DNA from 2 places in the Pseudomonas sp. TE21394 genome. Region 1 is predicted to be linked to the other one. Evidence: predicted binding sites of a transcription regulator. Region 1 holds the regulator's gene; the other holds the start of a gene.

The links. Region 1 encodes sigma-54, which starts transcription at its own class of promoters, with help from an activator protein. Its sites were predicted from a motif close to ANTGGCATNNANNTTGCTNT; they were not measured.
Region 2: the regulator sigma-54 is predicted to act here: its motif matches at 4,803-4,822, upstream of ACVWZT_RS16245 (flagellar basal body rod protein FlgF).

The regions. Positions count from the first base shown of each region.
Region 1 covers NZ_JBSRZR010000001.1:916,791-931,527, forward strand. The annotation lists gene murA (UDP-N-acetylglucosamine 1-carboxyvinyltransferase) at 1-1,161, opposite strand, end outside; gene ACVWZT_RS04200 (BolA family protein) at 1,185-1,424, opposite strand; gene ACVWZT_RS04205 (STAS domain-containing protein) at 1,542-1,844, opposite strand; gene ACVWZT_RS04210 (MlaC/ttg2D family ABC transporter substrate-binding protein) at 1,841-2,488, opposite strand; gene mlaD (outer membrane lipid asymmetry maintenance protein MlaD) at 2,498-2,983, opposite strand; gene mlaE (lipid asymmetry maintenance ABC transporter permease subunit MlaE) at 2,983-3,780, opposite strand; gene ACVWZT_RS04225 (ATP-binding cassette domain-containing protein) at 3,780-4,589, opposite strand; gene ACVWZT_RS04230 (KpsF/GutQ family sugar-phosphate isomerase) at 4,839-5,813, shown strand; gene ACVWZT_RS04235 (KdsC family phosphatase) at 5,826-6,350, shown strand; gene lptC (LPS export ABC transporter periplasmic protein LptC) at 6,359-6,931, shown strand; gene lptA (lipopolysaccharide transport periplasmic protein LptA) at 6,918-7,442, shown strand; gene lptB (LPS export ABC transporter ATP-binding protein) at 7,443-8,168, shown strand; gene ACVWZT_RS04255 (RNA polymerase factor sigma-54) at 8,345-9,838, shown strand; gene hpf (ribosome hibernation-promoting factor, HPF/YfiA family) at 9,918-10,226, shown strand; gene ptsN (PTS IIA-like nitrogen regulatory protein PtsN) at 10,239-10,703, shown strand; gene rapZ (RNase adapter RapZ) at 10,706-11,560, shown strand; gene ACVWZT_RS04275 (HPr family phosphocarrier protein) at 11,580-11,852, shown strand; gene ACVWZT_RS04280 (class II fumarate hydratase) at 11,905-13,281, opposite strand; gene ACVWZT_RS04285 (FagA protein) at 13,284-13,676, opposite strand; gene pmbA (metalloprotease PmbA) at 13,843-14,737, opposite strand, start outside.
Region 2 covers NZ_JBSRZR010000001.1:3,524,742-3,539,478, reverse strand. The annotation lists gene flgK (flagellar hook-associated protein FlgK) at 1-130, opposite strand, end outside; gene flgJ (flagellar assembly peptidoglycan hydrolase FlgJ) at 143-1,297, opposite strand; gene ACVWZT_RS16260 (flagellar basal body P-ring protein FlgI) at 1,309-2,418, opposite strand; gene flgH (flagellar basal body L-ring protein FlgH) at 2,431-3,126, opposite strand; gene flgG (flagellar basal-body rod protein FlgG) at 3,172-3,957, opposite strand; gene ACVWZT_RS16245 (flagellar basal body rod protein FlgF) at 4,005-4,745, opposite strand; gene ACVWZT_RS16240 (hypothetical protein) at 4,972-5,157, opposite strand; gene flgE (flagellar hook protein FlgE) at 5,230-6,585, opposite strand; gene flgD (flagellar hook assembly protein FlgD) at 6,617-7,321, opposite strand; gene flgC (flagellar basal body rod protein FlgC) at 7,337-7,780, opposite strand; gene flgB (flagellar basal body rod protein FlgB) at 7,783-8,190, opposite strand; gene cheR (protein-glutamate O-methyltransferase CheR) at 8,495-9,322, opposite strand; gene ACVWZT_RS16210 (chemotaxis protein CheV) at 9,375-10,304, opposite strand; gene flgA (flagellar basal body P-ring formation chaperone FlgA) at 10,382-11,134, shown strand; gene flgM (flagellar biosynthesis anti-sigma factor FlgM) at 11,296-11,604, shown strand; gene ACVWZT_RS16195 (flagella synthesis protein FlgN) at 11,654-12,121, shown strand; gene ACVWZT_RS16190 (flagellar brake protein) at 12,203-12,946, shown strand; gene ACVWZT_RS16185 (hypothetical protein) at 13,112-13,687, shown strand; gene ACVWZT_RS16180 (MFS transporter) at 13,735-14,737, opposite strand, start outside.

The DNA of each region.
Region 1 (14,737 bases):
TTCGGCAACCAGTGCCGACAGCACCAGGCTGGCGGAAGCGCGCAGGTCGGTGGCCATGACCGGGGCGCCCTTGAGCGCTTTCACGCCGGTGACGATCGCGGTGTTGCCTTCGACCTGGATCTGCGCGCCCATACGGTGCATTTCGTAGACGTGCATGAAACGGTTTTCGAAGATCGTCTCGATCACGGCGCCAGTGCCTTCGGCAATAGCGTTGAGCGAGATGAACTGCGCCTGCATGTCGGTCGGGAATGCCGGGTAGGGGGCGGTACGCAGGTTGACGGCTTTCGGCCGCTTGCCGTGCATGTCCAGTTCGATCCAGTCTTCGCCGGTGTTGATGTCGGCGCCGGCTTCCTTGAGCTTTTCCAGGACCGCTTCGAGGATGGTCGGGTCGGTGTCCTTGACCTTGACGCGGCCACCGGTCACGGCAGCGGCAACCAGGTAGGTACCGGTCTCGATACGGTCCGGCATCACCCGATAGCTGGCCGAAGTCAGGCGCTCGACGCCATCGATGACGATGGTGTCGGTACCGGCGCCCTGGATCTTGCCGCCCATGGCGTTGATGAAGTTGGCCAGATCGACCACTTCCGGCTCGCGCGCGGCGTTCTGCAGCACGCTGCGGCCCTTGGCCAGGGCCGCGGCCATCATGATGTTCTCGGTACCGGTGACGCTGACGGTGTCGAAGAAGAAGTGCGCACCGCGCAGGCCGCCTTCAGGCGCCTTGGCCTTGATGTAGCCGGCCTCCACTTCGATCTTCGCGCCCATGGCTTCGAGGCCACGGATATGCAGGTCGACCGGCCGCGAGCCGATGGCGCAGCCGCCAGGCAGGGCCACTTCGGCCTCGCCGAAGCGGGCGACCATCGGGCCCAATACCAGGATCGAGGCGCGCATGGTCTTGACCAGTTCGTACGGCGCGACCAGGGTCTTGATGGTGCGCGGATCGATCTCGACCGCCAGCTTTTCGTCGATCACAGGCTCGATGCCCATGCGCCCGAACAGCTCGATCATGGTAGTGATGTCGTGCAGGTGTGGCAGGTTGCCTACGGTGACCGGGCCGTCAGCCAGCAGGGTCGCCGCCAAGATCGGCAGGGCTGCGTTCTTCGCGCCCGAAATGCGGATCTCGCCATCAAGGCGAGCGCCGCCAGTAATAATCAGTTTGTCCATTGGAATCTCGCCGCCACGTTGGCTCAGGTGCGCTCAGCCCAGGCTGCGCTGCTGAAAAATTTCATGGTTACCGCATGGATGCTGCCATTGGCGATCCACGGATTCAGGTGAGCATAGATCGCCTGCTGGCGTTTGACCGGGCTCAGGCCAGCCAACTCGTCGCTGATCACGTTCAACTGGAAGTTGCAGCCTTCGCCTTCAACTTCGACCCGGGAACCCGGCAATTTCTCTTCAAGGAAGCTTTTAACTTCTACGGCCTGCATGCTCAACCTCAATCGGCGCCCGATGCGCACGGGTCGGCCATCATACAAAAAAGCCCCTCGCCTGCGAAGCCCAACGAGGGCTTCGCTGACCGAGGGGCCATCATTCCTGTCGCACCATCAGGTTGCCAGCACTTCGTCGAGGTCATAGACCTCGGCAATTTCGCGCATGTCGTCAGGCATATTGCGCACCTCGCAGCCCTTGCCAGCGGCCTGGGCATCACGCACGAAGGCCAGCAGCAAGGACAGGCCAACACTGGTGGAATGCTGCACCGCCGAGCAATCGAGCACCAGCTGTGCCTCGCGGCAGGCGCCGATCAGCGCCCTGCCCTGCTTGCGCAGGGCCGGCCCGCTGCGGTAGTCCAGCACACCGGCCAGGTGCAATACGCCCGGCTCGGCCATACTAACAGCGGCCTCACTCATTTCACGGTCTTCTCTGGCGAGTTATCGGCGGCCTGCTTGGCCTTGGCCACTTCACCAGCCCAGCCGTCGATGGTCTTGTCCAGGTCGCCGCCGTTGCGCTGCATGGCGTCGGCAAACTGGTCGCGGAACAGCTTGCCGATGTTGATGCCATTGACGATCACGTTACGCACCTTCCACTCGCCGCCGATGTTTTCCAGGGTGTACTGCACCGGGTAGACAGCACCGTTGTTGCCGGTGACCTTCATGCCGACAGAGGCGCGCTTGCCGTCATCGGCCTTGGCCGGATCTACGACGATACCCTGGTTGTTGTACTCAAGCAGCGCGTTACCGTAGAACTGGAACAGGCTGCGCTTGAAGTTCTCCTGGAAGCGCTGCATCTGCTCAGGCGTGGCTTTGCGCGAGTACTTGACGGTCATGATGCTTCTGGAAATACCGTCGGCATCGACCACGGGCGCGAGGATCCGGTCAAGGGTGTCGTAGAAAGCTTGCGGGTTGGTCTTGTACTGTTCCTTGTTGGCCTTGAGCTCACCCAGCAGCTCGGTGGTGGTGCTCTGCACCACGTCGTGCGGCGACTGCGCGGCCATTGCCATCAGGGGGAAGGCCGCCAGCAGGACCAGCAGGCCACGTCGCAGGATCGAAATCATGGAAACTCCTCAATTTGCCGGTTGCGCTTCTTTCGGTTCCTTGCCAACGGAGTTGAGCAGGAACTTGCCAATCAGATCTTCCAGCACCAGTGCCGACTGGGTGTCATGGATGGTTGCGCCATCCTTGAGTACCTGTTCTTCACCGCCAACGCTGATGCCGATGTACTTCTCACCCAGCAGCCCGGCAGTCAGGATCGAGGCAGTGGAGTCGACCGGCAGGTTGTCCACCGACTTGTCCAGCTGCAACGTCACCCGACCGGTGTAGGAATCACGATCCAGGTCGATGGCGGTCACCTTGCCGATGGTCACTCCGGCCATGGTCACTTTAGCTCTGACCGTCAAACCGGCGATATTGTCGAAGTACGCATAAACTTTATAGGTATCGCTGCTCGGGCTGGCCGACAGGCCGCTGACACGCAGGGCCAGCAGCAGCAGCGCCAGGATCCCGGCCAGCAGGAACAGGCCGACACCGATTTCCAGGGTGCGGTTTTGCATCAGAAATCTCCAAACATCAAGGCGGTCAGAATAAAGTCCAGACCCAGCACTGCCAACGAGGCATAGACCACGGTCTTGGTGGTGGCACGGCTGATCCCTTCTGAGGTGGGCTCACAGTCGTACCCCTGGAATACGGCGATCCAGGTCGTGACGAAGGCAAATACCAGGCTCTTGACCAACCCGTTGAGCACATCGTCGGTGAACGAAACACTGTTCTGCATGTTGGCCCAGAACGAGCCCTCGTAGACGCCCAGCCAGTCCACGGCGACCCACGAGCCGCCCCAGATGCCGACCACGCTGAAGATCAGCGCCAGCAACGGCAGCGAGATGAAACCGGCCCACAGGCGCGGTGCGACGATGTACTTGAGCGGGTCGACGCCGATCATTTCCAGGCTCGACAGCTGCTCGGTCGACTTCATGTTGCCAATTTCGGCAGTCAGCGCGGAACCGGCACGGCCGGCGAACAGCAAGGCGGTCACCACCGGGCCGAGCTCACGCAGCAGGGTCAGGGCAACCATCTGCCCCACGGCCTGCTCCGAGCCGTACTTGGTCAGGATGCTGTAGCCCTGCAGCGCCAGCACCATGCCGATGAACACGCCGGACACGACGATGATCGCCAGCGACAGCACGCCTACCGAATACAGCTGCCTGGTCAGCAGCTGGAGGCCGCCACCGATGCCGCCGCGGCCGACCAGGGCATGGAACAGGAACAGGCAGGAACGCCCCAGCACCGCCAGCACGTCGATTGCCGAACGCCCGAGCAGGCGCACACGTTCGAGTAAGGATTTTCTGCGCATCAACGCGCCCCCAGCAGGTCGGCGCGGTAGTCAGGCGCGGGAAAATGGAAAGGAACCGGGCCGTCCGGATCGCCCTTCATGAACTGGCGAATGCGCGGGTTGTCCGAGCCCATCAGTTCGTCAGGAGTCCCCTGGCCCAGCACCTGGCCGTCACCCACTACATAGATGTAGTCGGCGATACTGGCGGTTTCCGCCAGGTCGTGGGAGACCACGATACTGGTGATACCCAGCGCATCGTTGAGCAGGCGGATCAGGCGCACCAGCACGCCCATGGCGATCGGGTCCTGGCCGACGAACGGTTCGTCGTACATGAGAATCTGCGGATCCAGGGCAATCGCCCGGGCCAGCGCTACCCGGCGCTTCATGCCACCGGACAGCTCGTCCGGCATCAGGTCGATGGCACCGCGCAGGCCCACGGCCTGCAGCTTCATCAGCACGATGTCGCGGATCATTTCATCCGGCAGCTGGGTGTGCACGCGCAACGGGAACGCGACGTTCTCGAACACATCGAGGTCGGTGAACAGCGCGCCGCTCTGGAACAGCACTCCCATCTGCTTGCGGGCATCGAACAGGTCGCTGCGCGACAGGGTCGGCAGGTTCTGCCCGGCCACCCAGACCTCACCGCTGGAAGGGCGCAACTGCGCGCCCATCAGGCGCAGCAACGTGGTTTTGCCGCACCCCGATGGCCCCATGATACCTGTGACCTTGCCGCGCGGGATGCGAATGTCGACGTTGCTGAAAATGCTGCGCGAACCGCGTTTGAAGGTAACCCCCTTCAACTCGACCGCGTAGGCGCTATCCACACTCATCTAGACTCCTTGCTGATGCAGCCTCGTCCTAATGGACGCCGGCCTCCACCTGGAAGGCACACGCGCCCCTTGGCGGGCCGAATAGCGGCGAACTATAGCACCGCTGACAGCGTCGCCCCAAGGTCGGCAAACGACTCGTTCAGCCCAGTGACAGGCAGGCAGGATATTCGCCACGGCAATCGAAAGCGTGAGGGTTTCTTTCATTGCAGCTATAATCGCCGCCTTTTCATCAGGCATTGCTTTTTCGACATGAGCCAATCCAGCGAGCTGATCCAATCCGCCCAACGCACCCTGCGCCTGGAACTCGAGGCCGTAGAGGCCCTGCTGGCGCGCATCGACGACAATTTCGTCAAGGCCTGCGAACTGATCCTGGCCAGCAAGGGCCGGGTCGTCGTGGTCGGCATGGGCAAGTCCGGGCACATCGGCAACAAGATCGCCGCCACCCTGGCCAGCACCGGTACGCCGGCGTTTTTCGTGCACCCGGCCGAAGCCAGCCATGGCGACATGGGCATGATTACCCGCGACGACGTGATTCTTGCCCTGTCGAACTCTGGCAGCACCGCCGAAATCGTCACCCTGCTGCCGCTGATCAAGCGCCTGGGGATCAAGCTGATCAGCCTGACCGGCAACCCGGACTCGCCCCTGGCCCAGGCTGCCGAGGTCAACCTCGACGCTCGCGTCGAGCAAGAAGCCTGCCCGCTGAACCTGGCCCCCACCTCATCCACCACCGCATCGCTGGTACTCGGCGACGCCCTGGCCATCGCCCTGCTCGAGGCCCGCGGCTTCACCGCCGAGGACTTTGCCTTCTCGCACCCGGGTGGTGCGCTGGGTCGCCGTCTGCTGCTGAAGGTCGAGAACGTGATGCACGCCGGTGACGAACTGCCTCAGGTCCCGCGCGGTACCCTGCTCAAGGACGCCCTGGTGGAAATGTCCCGCAAGGGCCTGGGCATGACGGTGATCGTCGAAGCCGACGGCAAGCTGGCCGGGATCTTCACCGACGGCGACCTGCGCCGCAGCCTGGACCGCAACATCGACGTCCGCACCACCCTGATCGACCAGGTCATGACCGTGCATGGCAAGACGGCCCGCGCCGAAATGCTCGCGGCCGAGGCCCTGAAGATCATGGAAGACCACAAGATCGGCGCCTTGGTTGTGGTAGACCGCGAGGACCGTCCGACCGGCGCCCTGAACATGCACGACCTGCTGCGCGCCGGCGTAATGTAAAGGAGCGATGGAATGAACCAGGACCTCATGCAACGTGGCAAGCACATCAAGCTGGCAGTGTTCGACGTGGACGGCGTGCTCACCGACGGGCGCCTGTACTTCCTCGAGGACGGCAGCGAATTCAAGACCTTCAACACCCTCGACGGCCAGGGCATCAAGATGCTCATGGCCTCGGGCGTGACCACCGCGATCATCAGCGGGCGCAAGACCCCGGTGGTCGAGCGCCGGGCGAAGAACCTCGGTATCCCGCACCTTTATCAGGGCCGCGAGGACAAACTGGTGGTGCTTGACGGCCTGCTCGCCGAACTGGGCCTGAGCTATGCTCAAGTGGCCTACCTCGGCGACGACCTGCCCGACCTGCCGGTGATTCGCCGGGTCGCACTGGGCATGGCGGTCGCCAGCGCCGCTCCATTCGTTCGCCAGCACGCCCATGGCGTGACCCAGGCACGTGGCGGCGAAGGCGCAGCCCGTGAATTCTGCGAACTGATCATGCAGGCCCAGGGCACCCTGGACGCTGCCAACGCCAATTACCTGTAAGGCTGCCCATGTTCAGCAAGAAAGCCCGCAACATTGCGCTGCTCGCAGTGATCGCCGCCCTGCTGGTGGCGATCGGCTACTGGAATGTCAGCCCGGAAAGCTTCCTCGACAAGCCGGTGGCCCAGACCGACGAAAGCGCCATCGACTACTATGCGGTGAACGCCCACAGCGTGCAGTTCCTGCCCAACGGCAAGCTGCAGTACGAAATGACCGCCGACAAGGTCGAACACCTCAAGGCCAGCGAAATCACCCTGCTGACCAAGCCGGACCTGCACCTGTACCGCGGCACCACGTTCCCGTGGCACGTGCAGAGCACCCGCGCCGAGGTCAACCCGGACGGCAGTGAGGTCGAACTGATCGACAACGTACGGGTTGCCCGCACCGACGAAAAGCAGCGTGAAACCATCATTACCAGCTCACGCATGACCGTGTTCCCGCAGAAGCAATATGCGCAGACCGAGCAAGCCGTTAGAATCGACGGCGCCGGTGGCACGACTACGGGTAAAGGAATGAAAGCGTATTTGAAAGAAGGCAAGATGGACTTGCTCTCTAACGTAAGAGGACAGTATGAGGCTCGTTAAAACCCTCCCCCTTTTGCTCAGCCTGAGCGCAGCACTGGGAAGCGCGAGCGCCCTCGCCCTGCCGAATGATCGTGACCAGCCTATCCGCATCCAGGCCGACAACGCCCACCTGGACGACAAGCAGGGCGTGGCTACCTACACCGGCGACGTGATCATCACCCAGGGTTCGATGATGATCAAAGGCAACACCGTGACTATCACCCGCTCCGCCTCTGGCGACATCGACGTGGTCACTTCGGTGGGCAACCTGGCCTACTTCGAGCAGCAGCAGAGCGCAGCCAAGCCGGACAAGATGAAGGGCTGGGCGGTCACCATCCAGTACCAGTCGCAGAAGGACATGGTGATCCTTACCGATCGCGCCAAGGTCGAGAACGAAGGCAACACCACCGAAGGCGAGAAGATCGTCTACAACACCCAGACCCAGGTGGCGACCGCTGGTCGTGGTGGCAACGTGACTTCGCCGCGTCAGCGTATCGACATGGTGATCCAGCCCAAGAAGAAGGCCGAGTAAATGGCAACCCTCAAAGCCCAGCACCTGGCCAAGAGCTACAAGGGGCGGCAAGTCGTGCGTGACGTCAGCCTGTCGATCGACAGCGGCCAGATCGTCGGCCTGCTCGGCCCCAATGGCGCCGGCAAGACCACCTGCTTCTACATGATCGTCGGCCTGGTCCAGGCCGAGCAAGGCCGCGTGCTGATCGACAACCTCGATGTCAGCCACCAGCCCATGCACGGTCGCGCCCGCGCCGGTATCGGCTACCTGCCGCAGGAAGCCTCGATCTTCCGTAAACTGTCGGTGGCCGACAACATCATGGCGATCCTCGAGACCCGCAAGGACCTCGACCGCGAAGGCCGGCGCAAGGAACTGGAAAGCCTGCTGCAGGAGTTCCACATCAGCCACATTCGCGACAACCTAGGCATGAGCCTGTCCGGTGGTGAACGCCGCCGCGTCGAGATTGCCCGTGCACTGGCGACCGCGCCCAAGTTCATTCTGCTGGACGAACCCTTTGCCGGTGTCGACCCGATCTCCGTCGGCGACATCAAGCAGATCATCCACCACCTCAAGGCCAAGGGCATCGGTGTGCTGATCACCGACCACAACGTCCGCGAAACCCTGGATATCTGCGAAACCGCCTATATCGTCAATGATGGCCGCCTCATCGCCGAAGGCGATGCCGAGACCATCCTGGCCAATGACCTGGTCAAAGAGGTTTACCTGGGCCACGAGTTCCGGCTCTGACCCCGGCACGCGCCTGGTGCACTGGCGATTCGCCCTGGAATGGGGGGTAAAGTTGTTACGGTGCTCTAGGCAAACGCTACAATTTAAGGCATAAAACTTGCTTGATCTGGCGCTCCGGCGCCCTCGTGTAGTGGATGGCGCATGCGCGCCGGCGAACAAGGTATTAAGCCCCAGCCATGAAACCATCGCTCGTCCTAAAAATGGGCCAGCAACTGACGATGACGCCGCAGTTGCAACAGGCCATCCGCCTGCTCCAGCTCTCCACCCTGGACCTCCAACAGGAAATCCAGGAAGCGCTGGAGTCAAACCCGATGCTCGAACGTCAGGAAGACGGCGACGACTTCGACAACAGCGACCCGATGGCGGACAACGCCGAGAACAAACCGGCCGCCGAAGTCCAGGACAACAGCTTCCAGGAAAGCACCACCAGTGCCGACAACCTTGAAGACGGCGAGTGGAGCGAGCGCATTCCCAACGAGCTGCCGGTCGACACCGCCTGGGAAGACATCTACCAGACCAGTGCCAGCAGCCTGCCGAGCAGCGACGATGACGAATGGGACTTCACCACGCGGACATCGGCTGGCGAAAGCCTGCAAAGCCACCTGTTGTGGCAGCTGAACCTGGCACCGATGTCGGATACCGACCGCCTGATCGCCGTCACCCTGATCGACAGCATCAATGGCCAGGGCTACCTGGAAGACACCCTCGAGGAAATCTGCGCCGGTTTCGACCCCGAGCTGGATATCGAGCTGGACGAGGTCGAAGCGGTACTGCACCGCATCCAGCAGTTCGAGCCGGCCGGCGTCGGTGCTCGCAACCTGGGCGAATGCCTGTTGCTGCAACTGCGCCAGCTGCCAGCCAACACGCCGTGGATGAACGAAGCCAAGCGCCTGGTCACCGATTTCATCGACCTGCTCGGTAGCCGCGACTACAGCCAGTTGATGCGGCGCATGAAAATCAAGGAGGACGAGCTGCGCCAGGTCATCGAGCTGGTGCAGAGCCTCAACCCGCGCCCGGGGTCGCAGATCGAGTCCAGCGAGCCTGAGTATGTGGTCCCTGACGTCATCGTGCGCAAGGACAGCGACCGCTGGCTGGTGGAGCTGAACCAGGAGGCCATCCCGCGTCTGCGCGTCAACCCGCAGTACGCCGGCTTCGTGCGCCGGGCCGATACCAGTGCCGACAACACCTTCATGCGCAACCAGCTGCAGGAAGCGCGCTGGTTCATCAAGAGCCTGCAAAGCCGCAACGAGACCCTGATGAAGGTGGCCACGCAGATCGTCGAGCACCAGCGCGGCTTCCTCGACCACGGCGACGAAGCGATGAAACCCCTGGTGCTGCATGACATCGCCGAGGCTGTGGGCATGCACGAGTCGACCATTTCGCGGGTTACCACGCAGAAATACATGCACACGCCGCGTGGCATCTACGAACTGAAATACTTTTTCTCCAGCCACGTCAGCACCTCCGAAGGCGGCGAATGCTCGTCCACGGCGATCCGCGCGATCATCAAGAAACTGGTTGCGGCGGAAAATCAGAAAAAGCCATTGAGTGACAGCAAGATCGCTGGTTTACTGGAGGCACAAGGCATCCAGGTAGCCCGTCGCACCGTCGCCAAGTACCGCGAGTCTCTCGGCATCGCACCGTCGAGCGAACGCAAGCGACTGATGTAGCCCCTGAGATGCGCCACAGCGTTTGTGGGGCAGGTGCAAGACCTGCCTCTTTATGCACGGGCAACAAAGGAGAAGCTGTATGCAAGTCAATATCAGTGGACAGCATGTAGAAGTTACCCAGCCACTGCGCGATTACGTGCTTGAAAAGCTCGCCCGCGTGGAAAGTCACTTCGACAAGATCACCAACGTGCAGGTCATCATGAAGGTCGAGAAGCTGCAACAGAAGGTCGAGGCGACCCTGCAGATTCCCGGCGGCGAAGTGGTTGCCAACGCCGAACACGAAGACATGTATGCAGCGATCGATGCCTTGGCCGACAAGCTCGACCGCCAACTGAAAAAACACAAGGAAAAACAGCAGAGCCTGCTGCAAGGTGCAGCAGCCCGCTGATCCCCCTCATCCATGATCCGACTTGAAACCATCCTGACCCCCGGCCGTTCCCTGGTGAACGTGCCGGGTGGCAGCAAGAAGCGCGCCCTGGAAAAGGTCGCCACCATCATCTCCGAACAAGTGCCTGAACTGGAGATGCAGGACGTCTTCGAAAAACTGGTTGCCCGGGAAAAACTCGGCTCGACCGGTTTCGGTAACGGCATTGCCATTCCCCACTGCCGGCTTCACGGGTGCTCAGCCCCGGTCAGCGCCCTGCTGCACCTGCAAGCCCCTATCGACTACGACGCCATCGATGGTGCTCCGGTGGACCTGCTGTTCGTCCTGCTGGTGCCAGAAGCCGCCACCGATGCTCATCTGGAACTGCTGCGCCAGATTGCCAGCATGCTTGATCGCAAGGACGTGCGTGATCGCCTGCGTGCGGCCACCAGCAGCGAGGCCCTGTTCCAGGTTGTCCTGGACGTACAGAACGAGCACTGAACATGCGCCTGATCATCGTCAGCGGCCGGTCCGGCTCCGGCAAGAGCACCGCCCTCGACGTCCTGGAAGACCATGGTTTCTACTGCATTGACAACCTGCCCGCCGGGTTGCTGCCGCAGTTGGCGGAAAATGCCCTGATCAATACCGAGCTGCTGCAACCCAAGGTCGCCGTGTCGATCGACGCACGCAACCTGCCCAGCCACCTGTCCCGTTTCCCCGAGCTGCTCGAGGAAGCCCGCGCCCGGCATATCAAGTGCGACGTACTGTTCCTGGATGCGGACGAAGACACGCTGCTCAAGCGCTTTTCGGAAACCCGCCGACGCCACCCGCTGACCAATGCCGACCGTTCGCTGGCAGAGGCAATTCGCGTGGAGAGCGAACTGCTTGGGCCAATTTCCGACCTGGCCGACCTGAAAATCGACACCACCAGCCTGAACCTCTACCAGCTGCGGGATTCGATCAAGCTGCGCCTGCTCAACCAGCCCGAGCCTGGCACGGCATTCCTGGTCGAGTCGTTCGGTTTCAAGCGCGGCATGCCGGTCGATGCCGACCTGGTGTTCGATGTGCGCTGCCTGCCCAACCCCTACTGGAAGCCCGAGTTGCGTGAGCACTCCGGTCTCGAGCAACCGGTGATCGACTATCTGGCCGCCCAACCGGACGTCGAAGAAATGTTCAACGACATTTCCAGCTACCTGCTCAAGTGGCTGCCCCGCTTCGCTGCCAGCAACCGCGCCTATGTCACCATTGCCATTGGCTGCACTGGCGGCCACCACCGTTCGGTATACCTCACCGAACGCCTCGGCGAGTTGTTGCAGCAATCCCTGAAAAACGTCCAGGTCCGCCACCGCGACCTCTAGCCCAAGGATCCGCCCCACGATGCCCGCCCGTGAAATCACCATCATCAACAAGCTGGGGCTGCACGCCCGGGCGGCAGCCAAGTTTGTCGGCGTGGCCGGCCGCTTCCCCTGCCAGGTCAGGGTCGGCCGCGCGCCGGACAAGCTGGTGGATGGCAAAAGCATCATGGCGGTAATGATGCTGGCGGCAGGCAAAGGTACCCCGGTGTACCTGCATACCGAAGGGGATCAGGACAACGAAGCCATGGACGCGCTGGTCGAGTTGATCAACAACTATTTCGACGAAGGCGAATAAACCCGCCCAGGGCAGCGGCTCGACGCCTGACAGCCCTGGGCCTTGTGCTGGGTCAGAGACCGCCAGCGGTGAGTTTCTCGGGGTCCAGCAGCGTTTCCAGTAGCTCACGCGACAGGTCGGTATGCTCCAGCGCCACATCGATGATCGGACGCCCCTGCTGGTAGGCAGTCTTGGCGATTTCGGCGGCCTTCAGGTAACCAATGATCGGGTTCAGCGCCGTGACCAGGATCGGGTTGCGCGCCAGGGCTTCCTTGAGTTTGCTGTCGTTGACCTTGAAGCTGGCGATGGCCTTGTCGGCCAACAAGCGGCTGGCATTGGCCATCAGCTCGATGCTTTCCAGCAGGTTACGGGCGATTACCGGCAGCATCACGTTCAGCTCGAAGTTCCCGGACTGCCCAGCAATGGCGATGGTGGCGTCATTGCCGATTACCTGGGCGGCGACCATCGCGGTGGCCTCCGGAATCACCGGGTTGACCTTGCCTGGCATGATCGAAGAGCCCGGCTGCAGGCCTTGCAGTTCGATCTCCCCCAGGCCGGCCAAAGGCCCGGAGTTCATCCAGCGCAGGTCGTTGGCGATCTTCATCAACGCCACCGCCGCCGTCTTGAGCTGGCCGGACAGGGCTACGGCGGTGTCCTGCGAGCCGATCAGGGCAAACAGATTCTGCCCGGGGGAAAACTCGATCTGGGTCAGGCTGCTGAGCTGGCGAGCAAAGCCGACAGCGAACCGCGGGTGCGCGTTGATGCCGGTACCCACTGCGGTCCCACCCTGGGCCAACGCCTGCAAGCTCGGCAGGGTGGCTTCGATATGTGCCTTGGCACCGTTTAGCTGCGCAGCCCAGCCATCCAGCACCTGGCTCATGCGCACTGGCATGGCATCCATCAGATGCGTGCGGCCAGTCTTGACGTACTGATGCACCTGCCTCGACTTGACCTCGATCACCTGGACCAGATGCCCCAAGGCGGGCAACAGCTGCTCGTGCAGGGCCAAGGCAGCGCTGACATGGATGGTGGTGGGAATGATGTCATTGCTGCTCTGGCCACAATTGACATGGTCGTTGGCGCTGACAGCGTCGCCCAGGGCACGGCTGGCAAGGGTGGCGATCACCTCGTTGGCGTTCATGTTCGAGCTGGTACCGGAACCGGTCTGGAACACATCCACCGGGAAATGCTGGATGAAGTCCCCCGCCAGCAGTTGTTCAACGGCGCTGACGATAGCCTCCCCTTGCGCCGTGGACAGCTGTTGCAGTTCGACGTTGGCCTTGGCCGCCGCAGCCTTGGCCAACAGCAGCGCACGAATGAACTGGGCCGGCATACGCTGGCCGCTGATCGGGAAATTGTCGACCGCGCGCTGGGTCTGGGCACCGTACAGGGCCTGGGCCGGTACCTGCAGTTCGCCCATGCTGTCACGCTCGATACGGGTATCACTCATCTTCAGAATCCTTGCATCAGTTCATCTTGGGAAATCGACGGTAGCAGGCGGCAAGTGGCCAGCTGCAGAGCGTAAGGTTGCCACCGCTGGTTGGTGGCCTGGCGGTCGAGGTTGCGTAGGTCCAGCAGCGGGCGCCAAGCCTGGTCCAGGCACTGGCAGCGCCAATGCCAGGGCAGCATGCGGTCGCACGCGGTATCCAGCAGCAGGCGGAAGGCGCTCAGTGCCACTGTCCACGGCGAGGTTTCGGTACAGCGCACCAGATAGCGGCATTCAGCCAGGTAGTGCTCGATCAGGCGCGGCTCGTCGGGCTCGAGCGCGCAGCGGATGCGTAGGCTGAGCCAACGCCAGTTGTCCAGGTAGGGCACTTCGCGCAAGACAGGTTTCATGAACATCATCGCCGGGCTTCTAGATAATGATATTCATTATTAATTGAGAAACTGTATTACTTCAAGGGAAAGATGCGCAAACCAAAATCCCGGCTCGAAGGCCGGGATCGGATTGTCCTCCAGGTGTACTGGTCTTCGCGGTTTAACCCGTTAAAACGCCAGTACAAGCTGCGAATCAGCTACCCGCTACGGTCATCCGCTCGATCAGCACCGAGCCGGTGTGGATATTGCTACGGGTCTCCAGATCGCTACCAATTGCCACAATCTGCTGGAACATGTTCTTCATGTTGCCGGCAATGGTCACTTCCTGCACCGCATGCTGGATCTCGCCGTTCTCTACCCAAAAGCCCGCCGCACCACGTGAATAGTCCCCGGTCACCATATTCAGGCCGTGCCCCATCAGCTCGGTCACCAGCAAACCGCGCCCCATGCGCCGTATCAGCGCCGCCTGGTCTTCGACACCATGGCTGACGAACAGGTTATGCACCCCGCCGGCATTGGCCGTACTTGGCAGGCCCAGCTTGCGTCCGGAATAAGTACCCAGCAGGTAGGACACCAGCTCACCCTTGTCCACGAACGGCTTGGCATAGGTCGCCAGGCCGTCGCCATCGAACGCCGCGCTGCCCAATGCGCGCGGAATATGCGGACGCTCGTCCAGGGTCAACCAGGTGGGGAACAGGCGCTGGCCGAGGGTGCCCTCGAGGAACGACGACTTGCGGTACAGGTTGCCACCTGAAATGGCCGACAGGAAGCTGCCGAACAGGCCGCCGGCCAGCTCGGCGGAAAACAGCACCGGCACTTCGCAGGTCGGCACTGGCCGCGCACCCAGGCGGCTGGCGGCACGCTGGGCAGCACGCATGCCAATGCTACGTGGGTCGGCCAGCAGGTTGCCCTGACGGTTCACGTCGTACCAGTAGTCGCGCTGCATCTGCCCATCGTCTTCGGCGATCATTACGCAGCTCAGGCTGTGCCGGGTCGAAGCATAGCCACCGATGAAGCCATGGCTGTTGCCATATACGCGGCATCCCTGATGGGTATTGAGGGTGGTGCCATCAGCGTTCTGGATGCGC
Region 2 (14,737 bases), 2.6 Mb from region 1:
TGGTCTTCTGCACATTCTGCTGGCGTGAGTAGCTTTCGACATCGGCGTTGGCAATGTTGTTACCGAGGGTGTACATCCCCGATTGCGCGGCGCCAAGCCCCGACATACCAATGTTGATCAGACTCGCCATGGTTCCATGCCCTTAAAGTTTCGTTGCAGTACCGAGCATTGCGTAGTGCTCGTACGACTTCATCTGTTTTGCGATCTGCGAGATCTTGCTGGCGTAGTTCGGGTCGGTGGCGTACCCGGCCTTCTGCAGTTCGCGCGCGAATTGTTCTGGGTTATCGGCAGATTTCACCGCATCTTGATAGCGGGCATTGTTCTGCAACAGGCTGACCAGGTCGTGGAAGCTGTCCTGGTAGGAGTCGTAGGAACGGAACGCCGCCGTTTCCTTGACGAACTGGCCATCGCGGAACTCGCTGGTGATCGCCCGCGCCGAGTCGCCTTCCCAGTTGCCGCTGGCCTTGATGCCGAACAGGTTGTGGCTGCTGCTGCCATCGCTGTTGCGCATGACCGATTTGCCCCAGCCGGTTTCCAGCGCCGCCTGCGCCACCAGATAGCGCGGGTCGATACCAATGCGCCTGGCTGCTTGTTCGGCCATCGGCAGCATGGTGGCTATGAATTCGTCGCTGTCGGCGAAGGCCTTTTTCGGTGCCAATGGGGGCTGCGCCACCGCACGCCCGAGGATGCGCAGGCCGTTGTCCGGCACGGCAAAGGTCTCGGCCACCTGCTGGCCGTCACGCGCCGGCACGGCAGCGCTGTTGGCGCTGGCGGCCGACGGCACGATGCCAGCCAGCAGGCGATCGGTAAGCCTGCTCGGCAGCGCCAGACGCCGTGAATTGAGCGCGGCCACGTCGTTGCGACTGGCGGTCGCCTGGGTGGCATGCACCGGCTCGGCCACCCTGCTGCCCCACAGCGCCGGGGCGCTGCCCTCGATGCGCGGGAACGGGCTGGTGTTGGCCGGCGCGCTCTTGTTCTTGGAGAGCTGGCGCACCAGCACGTCCTGCAGCCCGATACCGCCGCCTTCACGAGACATGCTTACGGCCAGCTGCTGGTCGTACATGTCACGGTACTGCTTCACCGTCTCGGTGTTCATCGGGTTGTCGTCGGCCAGCACGTCACTGGCCTTGCGCGAAGCCTTGAGCATTTCGCTGATGAACAGCGACTCGAATTCCTGGGCCACCTTGCGCACGTTGGCGTCGCTGTCGCGGTCGCCGTGCTTGAGCGAACTCAGGCGGTTGAGGTCGGTATAGGCACCACTGTCGGCGCTGCCGGAAACCAGGCTTTTACTGTTCATCCGCGCCGTCCTCAGATCACGATCAGGTCGGCCTGCAAGGCGCCGGCCTGTTTCAGGGCTTCGAGAATCGCCATCAGGTCGCTGGGCGCAGCCCCTACCTGGTTAACCGCGCGGACGATTTCATCCAGCGTGGTGCCCGGGCCGAACTTGAACATCGGCTTGGCTTCCTGCTCGGCATTGACCCGAGAACGCGGCACCACAGCGGTCTGGCCATTGGAGAACGGCCCCGGCTGGCTGACGATCGGGTCTTCGGTGATGGTCACGGTCAGGCTGCCGTGGGTCACCGCCGCCGGCGAAACCTTGACGTTCTGGCCGATGACGATGGTGCCGGTACGCGAGTTGATGATGACCTTGGCCACGGCCTGGCCTGGGTCGATCTCGAGGTTTTCCAGGATCGACAGGTAGTCGACGCGCTGGCTCGGGTCCATCGGCGCGGTGACCCGCACCGAGCCGCCGTCCACGGCCTGGGCCACGCCAGGGCCAAGCAGGTCGTTGACCTTGTCGACAATGCGCTTGGCAGTGGTGAAGTCCGGGCGGTTGAGGTTCAGGGTCAGGCTGTTGCCTTGGTTGAAGCCGCTCGGCACCGCCCGTTCGACGGTGGCGCCACCGGGAATGCGCCCGGCCGACGGAACGTTGACGGTGATCTTGGAACCGTCACGGCCTTCGGCGTCGAAGCCACCGACCACCAGGTTACCCTGGGCGATCGCATAGACGTTACCGTCGATACCCTTGAGCGGGGTCATCAGCAGGCTGCCGCCGCGCAGGCTCTTGGAGTTACCGATGGAGGACACGGTAATGTCCACCACCTGGCCCGGCTTGGCGAACGCTGGCAAGTCGGCATGCACCGACACCGCCGCGACGTTCTTCAGCTGCACGTTGCCGGAGCCGGCCGGGACCTTGATGCCGAACTGCGACAGCATGTTGTTGAAGGTCTGCAGGGTGAACGGCGTCTGGGTAGTCTGGTCACCCGTGCCGTTGAGCCCCACCACCAAGCCATAGCCGATCAACTGGTTGGAACGCACGCCAGAAATGCTGGCGATGTCCTTGAGGCGCTCGGCTTGGGCACCGAACGCGCAGGACAGGAGCAGGGTCGCGGCAATCAGCTGCCTTACGTTGAACATGTTCATCCGTACTCAGAAGGGCCAAAGCGGGCTCATGAAGAAGCGATCCAGCCAACCGGGCTGGCTGGCATCGGCGAACGAGCCGGTGCCCGAATAAGTGATGCGCGCATCGGCCACGCGGGTGGACGGTACGGTGTTGTCGGTAGCGATATCGTCCGCACGGATCAGGCCGGCGATACGCACCAGCTCCTCGCCGGTGTTCAGGGTCATCCACTTTTCGCCGCGCACGGCGACGATGCCATTGGGCAGCACCTCGGCCACGGTCACGGTGATGGAGCCGGTCAGGGTGTTGCCCTGGGTGGCCTTGCTGTCGCCTTTGGTGGTGCGCTCGCCGTTATAGCCGGCTTCCAGCGACAGGTCGCCACCGCCAAACGGGTTATTGGTGTTCGGCGTGCTGCCGAACAACGAGGTAAGGCCGATGTTGGCGTTGCTGTTCTTCTGGATCTGCGACCCTGCGTTCTTGCTCGCCGAAGTGCGCTCGTTGAGGGTGATGGTGATGATGTCACCCACGCGGAACGCCTTGCGGTCGGTGTACAGGCTCTGCTCGAAACCGGCCTGGTAGATCGAACCGTTGTTGGCTGCAGCCGGCAGCGGGGTGCGCGGCAGGACCGGCGCATAATACGGGTCGTTCGGCTTGGGCGTCGGCGCGACGCAACCTGCCAGCACGACCGCCCCCCCCAGGGCGAACACAGACAACAAACGCTTCATGACACTTACCTCACGGTGTAACGGGAGTGGAACCTGCACTAGGGCTTAGAGCTGCTGGGTAACGAACGACAGCATCTGGTCGGCGGTGGAGATGACCTTGGAGTTCATCTCGTAGGCACGCTGGGTGGTGATCATGTTCACCAGTTCTTCCACGGTGCTGACGTTGGAGTTCTCCAGGGTCTGTTGCAGCGTGGTACCGAAACCGTTGAGGCCCGGGGTGCCGACTTGCGGCGCGCCACTGGCTGCGGTCTCCAGGAACAGGTTGTCGCCAATCGCCTGCAGGCCGGCCGGGTTGATGAAATCGGCGGTCTGGATATTGCCGATCACCTGCGCTGCCGGGTTGCCGGCGGTGGTGATCGACACGGTGCCGTCCTGGCCGACGGTGAAGGTCTGGGCGTCATTCGGCACCACGATCGCAGGCTCCAGGGCAAAACCCTGGGCGGTGACGATCTGGCCATCGGAGTTCAGGTGGAAAGTACCGTCACGGGTATACGAAACCGTGCCATCGGGCTGCAACACCTGGAAGAAGCCACGGCCGTTGACCGCCATGTCCAGCGGGTTTTCCGTGGTCTGCAAGCTGCCGGTCTGGAAGTTCTTCTGCGTGCCGACGATGCGCACACCGGTACCGACCTGCAGCCCGGAAGGCAGTTCGCTGTCCTGGGTGGATTGCGCACCTGGCTGGCGCTTGATCTGGTACAGCAAGTCCTGGAACTCGGCGCGATCACGCTTGAAGCCGGTGGTCGAGACGTTGGCCAGGTTGTTGGAGATGACCGTCAGGTTGGTGTCCTGGGCGGACAGGCCGGTTTTTGCGACCCAAAGAGCCGGAAGCATGTAAGTTCTCCTCGTGCGCCTGTTTTACGGCACCCGTTCAAAAGTGATTAGCCGATTTGCAAAACACGCGCCATGGCTTCGTCGCCTTCCTTGGCCGCGTTCATCATCTTGACGTGCAGTTCGAATTGACGGGACAGCGCCAGCACCGAGGTCATTTCTTCCACGGCGTTGACGTTGCTGCCCTCCAGGAAGCCTGACACCACCCGCACATTGACGTCGGCGGCGGCTGGCTGGCCATCCTTGGTGTGGATCAGCCCGTCCAGGCCCTTGGTCAGGCCTTTGCTGTCCGGGTTGACCAGCTTGATACGGTCGACCTCGGCCATCACCCGCGGGTCTTCACCCATGGAGCGGATGCTGATGGTGCCGTCGGCGCCGACTTCAACCTTCTGCTCTGGCGGAATGGCGATGGGGCCGCCATTACCGATCACAGGCATGCCGTTGCCGGCACGCAGCACACCCAGGGCGTCGATGTTCAGGCTGCCGGTACGCACATAGGCTTCGCTGCCATCGGGTGCCTGCACGGCAATGAAACCTTTGCCGGTCACCGTCACGTCCAGGTCGCGCCCGGTTTCGATCATCGGGCCTTCGCTGAAGTCGGTGGCCGGGCGCTCGGTCATGGCGAAGGCCCGCGCCGGAAAGCTGTCGCCGAACACCGGCATCGAGCGTGCCTGCTCCAGGTCACGCTGAAAACCGTTGGTGGAAATGTTCGCCAGGTTGTTGGCATGGGCCTTCTGCGCCAGCGCGTTCTGGCTGGCGCCGGTCATGGCCACGTAAAGCATCTTGTCCACAGTCATCCTCCGCTGCACTGGCGACCGTTTGCCGCTCGCCGTTGCTGTACAGGCTCTAAAGCAAGTTCCGAACCAACTTTCTGAAATCGTTGAAAAGCCCGGGAATACGGGCTTTTGCGGGGGTTTGCCAAAGCGCGGACGCCGGTTATCCGGCGCCGGGTTGCCGAAGGCGGCAATCCGCAGCAACGTCTTCGCGGGCACACCCGCGAAGAGGCCGGCCAGCCAGTCAAGGCTCGCGGCAAGCACCATTGGTGAAGGGTCCGGCGAATTTTTTCCAGCCCTCCCCCGGCGGCCATTGCGAACAGACCAGGCGCCCATCCACCTGGCTTTCCCAGCGCCACCACGGCGCGGTCCCGGCCTGGGCCTGGTACAGGCACGCTGCAGCAACCAGTGCGACAAGCAGTTTTTTCATGATGCCCCCTGCAAAAACGACGAACCCCTTCACGACAAAGGGGTTCGTCCTGACACGCTCAGCCAGCGACCATCAGGTCATCTGGATGATGGTCTGCATGATGGTGCTTTCGGTGGAGATGGTCTTGGCGTTCGCCTGGTAATTGCTCTGCGCCTTGATCAGCTCGACCAGTTCCTGGGTCAGGTTGACGTTGGAGGCTTCCAGCGAGTTGGACTCGACGCTGCCCAGGGTACCGGTCTTCGGCGCATCGATGCCCGGAATGCCGGAGGTGTAGGTCTCGGTCCAGCGGGTACCGCCGATCTGCTGCAGACCCTGCTCGTTGGCGAAGCTGGCCAGCGCAACCTGGCCAATGGCACGCGACTGCTGGTTGCTGAAGCTGGCGAACAGTACGCCGGTCGAGTCGATGCTCAGGCTCGACAGGATGCCAGTCGCATAACCATCCTGGGACTGCGACATGCGCGCGGTCTCGGTGTTGTACGAGGTGGTGCTGTTCATCGACAGGCGCATGCCGTCGGCATTGCCTGCGGCACCATTGGCGATCCAGTTACCCGCCGAGTCTTCCACCGCAGGCACCCAACCAGTCATGGTGAAGGTGTTGTTTGTAACGGTGAAGGACGAGCCCGCCGGGTGACCGGTGTTGTCAGCCGTCATGCCCTTGACCGAGCCATCGCTGTTGAAGCTGATGGTGCCGGTCAGCGGTGCAGTGGAGGACGGGTCGAACGGGTTGCGCCCGTCAACCAGGGTATACATGGTCCATTCATTGGTGCCGGTCTTGCGATAGAACTGCTCCATGGTGTGCTCGTTACCCTGGCTGTCGTACACCTTGGTCGGGAACGACTTGCTGTAGGTCTTCTGGTCAGAAGGGTCGAACGGCAGGTTCGGCACCATCGCACCGGTACCATCGTCGACTTCCAGCGGGATGTCGGCAGCCGAAGAATTCAGGTTGATGCCCTGGTCGATCAGGGAAGTGGCCCTGGGCTGCAGTGCCGAGGTATCGATTTGCAGATCGGTCAGCACGCCCTTCTGGATCTTGCCGGTCGAATCTGCGGCATAGCCTTGCAGGCGCAGGCCGTCCGCGGTAACCACGAAGTTGTCCTTGCTGGCCTGGAATGCCCCGGCGCGGGTATAGACACGCGAGCCGTTATCGGACAGCACGAAGAAGCCCTGCCCCTGGATCCCCATGTCCAGCACGTTGCCCGTGGTGTTCACGTCGCCCTGGGTGAACTGCTGGGAAACGGCCGCCAGGCGCACACCATTACCCACCTGGTTCTTGCCCACGCCCAGGCGGTTGGAGCCGGCATAGACATCGGCGAACTCGGCGCGCGACGACTTGAAACCGTTGGTATTGACGTTGGCAATGTTGTTGCCGGTGACATCCAGCTGCTTGTTTGCTGCGTACAGACCGCTAAGGCCGATATTGAAAGACATGAATTCGCTCCTTTTGCCGCACTAGCGGGCCTTAGATACCGATGGTTTGCACGTCGGAGAGGGAAACTTTGCCAACACCAGCGAGGTTGAGCACCATTTCGCCGGCCGAACTGAAGCTGACGCTGGTCACCTTGGCCGGCAACAGCGTGTTCATCTGCACCGCCTTGCCATCCACCGTGGTGCTGGCGGTGAAGGTGTAGGTACCCGGGTCGACTTTCGCGCCGCTATTGTTGGTACCGTCCCAGATGAAGTCGGCGTAACCAGCCTTCTGCTCACCCAGTTCGATGGTCTTGACGGTGTTGCCGTCCTTGTCCTTGATGGTGATCTTCGCTTCGCCGATGGCTTGCGGCACCACGAACTGTGCGTTGAAGCTTTCGCTGGTATCGACGATAGCCTTGTCGTTCTGCACCACCACCGAGCGGCCGACCAGCGACGACGCCTGCAGCGCCTGGGACGAGGCCATGGCGCTGGTGATGGAACTGACCGATTCGTTCAGCGAGGTGATCCCTTCCAGGCTGCTGAACTGTGCCAGCTGCGCGACGAATTCACCGTTGTCCTGTGGGTCCAGCGGGTTCTGGTGCTGCATCTGGGTCACCAGCAACTGCAGGAATGCATCCTTGCCGAGCGAGTCAGTGCCGGTCTTGGACGCGGTGTCCGCAGTCTTTTTGGTGTTGGTCCCCACACCCGACGCCGCGAGCACTTCGTTGAGGTTCACGCCGGTAGTATCAATTGCCATGGTCTGGTTTCCTTATCACTGACCAAGGGTCAGGACTTTCTGCATCATGCTCTTGGCCGTGTTCATCAGCTCGGCGTTGGTCTGGAACGCCCGGCTGGCGGAAATCATGTCGGCCATTTCCTCGACCACGTTGACGTTCGGGTAGTAGACATAGCCGTCCTTGTTCGCCGCCGGGTGGTTCGGCTCGTAGCGGGCTTCGAGGTTGCTCTGGTCCTCGACGATGCCTTTTACCTGCACGCCTTGCCCGGCTTCGCCCTGGTCTTCGAACAGCGACTGGCTGCTGCCGGCCTGGGCATCCTGGAAGGTAGTGGCGAACACCGGGTGGCGAGCGCGGTAGGTCTGCTCGATACTCGAAGACACGGTCTCGGCGTTGGCAATGTTCGAAGCTACGGTGTTCAGGCGCGTGTTCTGCGCACTCATGCCGCTACCGGCAATGTTGAAGACACTGGAAAGGGACATGGTCATTCTCCCCGCAGGGCCGATACCAGCCCTTTGAATTTACTGTTGAGCAAAGTGAAGCTGGCCTGGAAGCCGACCGCGTTTTCGGTGTAGTTCGATTGCTCGATCTGCGCGTCCACGGTGTTCTGGTCGATCGACGGCTGCAGGGGCGTGCGGTACTTCAGGGTATCGTCCGCCATGGCCAGGCCTTCAGCCTCGATGTGCCGGCTGTTGGTGCGGTCGAGACTGAATCGGCCGCTCTGCTGCTTGTCGCTTTCGGCGGCGAGCACCGAGGCGAAGTCCATGTCACGCGCCCTGTAGTTGGGCGTGTCGGCGTTGGCGATGTTGTTGGCCAGCACTTCGGCGCGCTGGGCGCGGAAGCCCAGGGCCTTTTCATGGATGCCAAGCGCCTTGTCGAAACTGATGCTCATGTCGGGGAAACCTTCGAAGGTTGACCGGAATATCGTTGGCCAAGCTATAGCAAGGGCTGTGCCAACCAACTGAAAGCCTGCAAATACGGGCTTCCAGGGTGAAGTGCTGTCAGAGTGATGCCAGAAAAGCGGCAAAGGCCTTCCGCCCGGAGCGGCGAAAGCGGCAATTGCCAGGCGGCAAAAGCGGCAAAACAAAAAATTGACGTCAGCATTTGCTGCTCCGGCCTTCTCGCCGGCGCGCCCGCGAAGAGGCCGGAGCAGACAAACAAAAAAGCCGGCAACTTTCGCTGCCGGCCTTTCGTGCCTACTTGGCCTGGTAGATGATCCCCGGGCTGCACTGCACCATCTGGTAATGGTCCGGCAGGCCGTTCAGCGCCTCGGAAGCGCCAAGGAACAGGTAGCCACCCGGCTTCAGGGTGGCATGAATGCGCATCAGGATGTCCTTCTTGACCTGCGCCGAGAAGTAGATCAGCACGTTACGGCAGAACACCACGTCGAACTTGCCCAGGCTGGCATAGCTGTCGAGCAGGTTGAACGAGCGGAACTCGACACGGCTGCGAATCGCCGGCTTGACCGCCCAGCGCCCGGGCCCCTTGCTGTCGAAGTAACGCTGCAGGCGCTCCGGGGACAACCCGCGGGCAATCGCCAGGCTGTCGTACTCGCCCGTCTTGCAGTTGGTCAGCATGCTGCCGGACAAGTCGGTGGCGACGATCTGCGCGCCCATCTTCAGCTGGCCCAGGTTGCTGCGCTCGAACTCGTCGATGGCCATCGAGATGGAATACGGCTCCTGCCCCGAGGAACAAGCCGCCGACCACATGCGCAGGCGCTGGCCGGGGTTGTTGCGGATGAACTCCGGAATCACCTTGTTCTTCAGCACTTCGAACGGGTAGGTGTCGCGAAACCACAGGGTCTCGTTGGTGGTCATGGCATCCACCACCTGCTCGCGCAAGCCACCTCGCGGCTGGGCCTGGATGCGCTGCACCAGCTCGCCCAGGCTCTTGATGCCCTGTTGTTCCATCAGCTTGTTGAGACGGCTGGAAACCAGGTACTGCTTGTTATCCCCCAGCAGGATGCCACAGGCTTTCTCCAGGAAGCCCCGGAACTGTTCGAAATCCAAATTACCCGTAGACACTTCTGCCGCCTCTTTTTCAATCACTGGTGCCGGAGGGCTGCCCCCGGCGCTTTCAATGTGCTGCCTTGATCCGGTCGACCACCCGCTGGGCCAAGTCGTCCGGCTTGAACTTGGCCAGGAAGTCATCAGCCCCGACCTTCTTCACCATCGCCTGGTTGAACACCCCGGAAAGCGAAGTATGCAGGCAGATATGCAGCTTTTGCATGCGTGGGTCACTGCGTATTTCCGCGGTCAGCGTGTAGCCATCCATTTCCGGCATTTCAATGTCCGAGATCATCATCAGGAACTCTTCCTCCGGCTTCTTGCCTTCATCCACCAGCTGACGCAGGTAGTTCAGGGCCTGACGACCATCATTGAGCGCCACCACCTCTACCCCTACCGTCTGCAGGCAGCGGCTGACCTGCTTGCGCGCCACCGACGAGTCGTCGACGGTGAGCACCCGCAGCAGCACGGCCTTGTCCTGCACCTCGGCATCGACTACCCCGGCCGACACCGACTCGGACGATGGCGCCACTTCGGCCAGCACCTTCTCCACGTCGATGATCTCGACCATGCGGTTGTCCACCCTGGTGACTGCGGTCAGGTAGTGATCGCGGCCGGTGCCCTTGGGTGGCGGGTGGATTTCTTCCCAGTTCATGTTGACGATACGTTCCACCGAATGCACCAGGAAGCCCTGGGTCTTGGTGTTGTACTCGGTGATGATCACGAAGCTGTTGCGCGTGTCTTCCTGCAGCGGCCGCAGCCCGGTGGCCATCGACAGGTCGAGGATCGGGATGGTCGCCCCGCGAATATTGGCAACGCCGCGCACCACCGGGTGCGCCCTGGGCAGCAGGGTCAGCGCAGGGCATTGCAGCACTTCCCTGACCTTGAACACGTTGATGCCGTAAAGCTGTTCGCCATTGAGGCGGAACAGCAGCAATTCCAGGCGGTTCTGCCCGACCAGCTGCGTGCGCTGGTTGACCGAATCCATAACACCTGCCATGCCAGTCTCCTCTACCTTTAAGCCTTTCGTTGCCACTCACCAAGGAAGTCGGCACGGGCTTTGCTTTTTTGAGCGTCATGTACACGAAAACGACATTTTCCCGACGATTGACGCGCCTGCTGACTGGCTCGCTGGCCGTGCTGTGCCTGCTGATGCCTGGCGTTCGCACGGTAGCGGACGCGTTTACCTTGCCTGAACAGCTTATCGGTGTCACCCAAGGGTTTCTTGAATTCAGCGTCGAAGATTACCTGGCCACCACCCAGACCGCCGGCCGCTACGAAATCCAGGTCAACCCGCTGGACCCGCGCTTGCGCATGCCGCTGTGCAGCCAGCCGCTGGACGCCTCGCTGGAGAGCCCGGCGCAACCGCTGGGCCGCGTTACAGTGAAGGTGCGTTGCGACAGTGCAGCGCCATGGACCGTGTTCGTACCAGCCAGCGTGCGGCTGTTCCGCGAAGTCGTGGTAGCGACCCGCCCGCTGAAGCGCGACAACGTGGTGAGCGAAGGCGACGTGGCCCTGCGCGAACGCGATGTCGGCACGCTGGGGCAAGGCTTCCTGACCGAGCTGGACCAGGCAGTCGGTATGAAGATGCTGCGCCCCACGGTGATCGACCAGGTGCTCACCCCGCAACACCTGGAACAGGCCGAAGTGGTGCGCAAGGGCGACCACGTGGTGATCATTGCCCGCAGCGGCAGCCTGAGCGTACGCATGCCCGGTGAAGCGCTGAGCAAGGGCGGCCTGAGCGAGCAGATCCGGGTGCGTAACCTCAATTCCAAGCGGGTAGTCAAGGCCAGGGTCACCGGCCCTGGCCAGGTCGAGGTGAGTATGTAGCCAGCCGACATTGCGCTGGCGGTGAGGAACCGCTGCTCCTAAACTGTGTCAGAAAATGGGTTCGCAAGCTTGCCGACAGGCGGCTACGCATTTGTGCCTAAAGTTTCTTTCGGGTTGGCCGAAAACAAGGCAAGCGTCCAAATACCCAGAGGTTTCTGATCATGGTCATCGACTTCAGTCGTGTAAATAATTCTCCGTCCGTCACGGGCGGCGTGCGCGGCAACAGCGCATCCGGCAGCGCCGAAAAACCGGCAGCCAGCCAGGAAGCCACTACCAGCGCCAGCGGAGAAGCGGTACACCTCAGCCAGGAGGCACAGCAGTTGCAGAAGATCAGCGACAAGCTGCGCGACGAGCCGGTGGTCAACAGCGCCCGTGTGGCCCAGTTGAAACAGGCGATCGCCGACGGCAGCTACCAGGTCGATGCCGGCCGGGTCGCCAGTAAACTGCTCGATTTCGAAGCCCAGCGCTGACCGTTCGGCGCGCTGACTTCACGGACGCTAGAAAAGCCAAGAGTTAGCCATGCACGACACCACCTTGCTGCAACTGATCGAAGATGACATCGCACCGATGCAGGAACTGCTCGACCTTTTGCAGAAGGAGGCCGTGGCACTGCATGGGCGCGACATGGCGTTGCTGGAAACCATCCTCGCCCGCAAGCAGTCCTTGATCGTGCTGCTGGAGCAGCAAGGTACGCGGCGCAACAACCTGCTCACCAGCCTGGGCCTGAGCGCCAATCGCGCCGGGGTGGAGGCGGTGGCGGCACAATCACCGAACGGTGAACTGCTGCTGCAGCAACTCGACGTCATCAGCCAGTTGATGCAAGCTTGCCAGCAACTCAACGAGACCAACGGGCGGATCATCCAGGTGCAGCAAAACGTCACCAACAACCAGATCCGCATTCTCATGGGGGGCGACTCTCCGTCGCTCTACGACAGCCGCGGCAGCACTTCGCCGCTGGTCAAGCCACGGGCGCTCAGCCAGGTTTGATTTTTTCTATCAAGGCACGGAACATACTGGCAAAATGCCGTTAATTGCGTGTGTCGCTTTTGCCTGGAGAAACATAAAGCCGTGTTCAATGAATCCGATGCCCCGCAGCCGCCAAAGGTACTGAACACCCCTTTGGAGATTGCGGCCAACTTGCGGCAGCTGCAGGAAAGCCATGACCCTCTGATCATCACCTTCCCTGACCGCAGCCAGCGCTTCCAGAGCTATGTGGTGCATGTGGACCGTGAGAGCAATACCCTGGCGCTGGACGAAATGATCCCCCGCGACGGCGAGAAATACATCGAGAACGGCGAGCACTTCCGCGTCGAAGGTTTTCACGATGGCGTGCGCATTGCCTGGGAGTGCAACCACGCGCTGCGGATCAGCGAGGTCGATGGCCACCGCTGCTACCGGGGCGCCATGCCCCTGGAAATGACCTATCACCAACGCCGCAACGCTTTCCGCGCAGCCCTGAAACTGTCGCAGCTGGTCGACATCATCCTCGATGGCGCCCACCTCAAGGGCAATGGCGCCCTGCGCGGCAAGCTGCTGGATATTTCTGCCACCGGCTGCAAACTGCGCTTCGACGGCAATGTCGAGGATCGCCTGCAACTTGGCCAGGTGTACGAGCGCTTCAAGGCAGGCAACCCGCTGGGCCTGGTCGATACCATGGTCGAGCTGCGCCACCTGCATTATGAGGAGCGGATCAATACCACCTTCGCCGGCGTGCGCTTCCATAACCTCAGCGGCCAGGCGCAACGCAAGGTCGAAAGTTTCGTGTACCAGTTGCAGCGTGAGGCGCGGCGGTTCGACAAGGACGATTACTGAACCAATACCAGGCTACCCTTGCTGACAAACGGGGCTGCATCATGCAGCCCCGTTTGTATTTGGGGCCGGCTAACGGACACAGGAATGCTTGCCCGGTTACCGCTGGCCTGCTGGCCGCTTAGGGTGCCAGACACCCGAAGCAAGGGCCGCCAGGAGCCAGTCCACATGATTACTTCCACTTTCACCGCCGAACTGCATTGTCAGCATGGACGAATAGGGGTTGTCGAGACCCCCATCTATGTTCATCCCATCTTCTCCCTGGACCAGGACGGCTGGTTATGCACTGAAGACCAGCGCGGAGAAACGCCGAGCTTTCTGCCGATTACCTTCCAGTTCCACTTCGTCAAACAAAGCGGAGACCGGCACTATTACACGATCAATGGCGCCGATACCTGGAAGTACTTTGGCTCCCGCATGCAGAGCAACAGGAACGGCTGGCTCGGCCTTTACGCCAGCCACATCGTGGGGCGAATCATTGACTGGTCTCCAACCGCACTGATCGGTCGGGCGGTCAGCGGGCAACAGGAATGGAAAATTCAAATGCTCGACGCCTGGGACGGCACCGTGGAGGGCGCCGAACAGGTCCGTTTCTACTTGCGCGACAGCCAGGGCTACAGGGTCGCGCTGGCCAAGGAAATCTATACCAGGGACAAGGTAAAGCGGCATTTCTGGTTCTTGAACGCAAGTGATAAAGCGGGAGAAATCCTGGTGTTCACCTTCAAGAATATCGAACTCATCTGATCAGGATCGCGCTCGCCGCAGGCTAGTCGCTGGCGGCGGGCCGACACTCACACCGACGATTTCACCTCGGCTTCAGGGTTGGCCTGGCCCTGCTTCTGGGGAGGATCCTCTTCGGTATCCTCGGCGGCCACCGGCGCCTGCATCACGTCCTGCACAGTCTGCTCGTCCACCCGCGGGTCAAGCGCTGCCGACAACGGCGAACCCGCCGCCGGCATCGCCACGTGGCCCAACGGCGCGTCCTGAACCTGGTGCAGACCGGTGACCGCTTTTGGCCGGATGCGCCATACCAGTACCAGCGCGAAGAACACGAAGAAGGCGTACAGCATCTGCGCCCCCAGCACCTTCATCAGCACACCCGCCGCCAACGGGCCGATGCACGCGCCCACGCCATAGGTCACCAGCAGCATCGCGGTCAGCGACACCCGTCGCTCGCTCTCCACATGGTCGTTGGAAAACGCCACCGCCAGCGGGTACAGGCAGAACTGCAGCAACGAGATCAGGAAGCCCACACCAAACAGCAACTCCAGCGGCACGCTGGGCAGTATCGCCAGCGGCGCCGATGCCAGCGCCAGGCCCACTGCCACGCTACGGATCAGTACCGCCCGGTCGTAACGGTCCGACAGCCAGCCCAGCGGCCACTGCACCAGCAGACCGGCGAAAATGCAGCTACCCATGAACAGGCCGATCTGCTCGGTGCTCAGCCCCTGGCTCGAAGCATACAAAGGCGCCAGGCCATAGAACGAACCGACGATCAGGCCCGAGCCCAGCACCGTGCTGAGCGACTGCGGCACCCGCTTGAGGAAGAACTTCGGCTCCATCGGTGCCGGGCGCAAGGGCGCCGGGTGGATACGCCGGGTCATCGCCACCGGCACCAGGCACAGGGCGAAACACATGGCCACCAGCATCAGCAGTTCGGGGCCCAGTTGCGGGTGCACCACCAGGATCAGCTGGCCAAGCACCAGGCCCAGGTAAGAGGCAATCATGTAGCCGCTGAACACCGCGCCACGGTGCTTCACATCGGCCTGTTCGTTGAGCCAGCTCTCGATGACC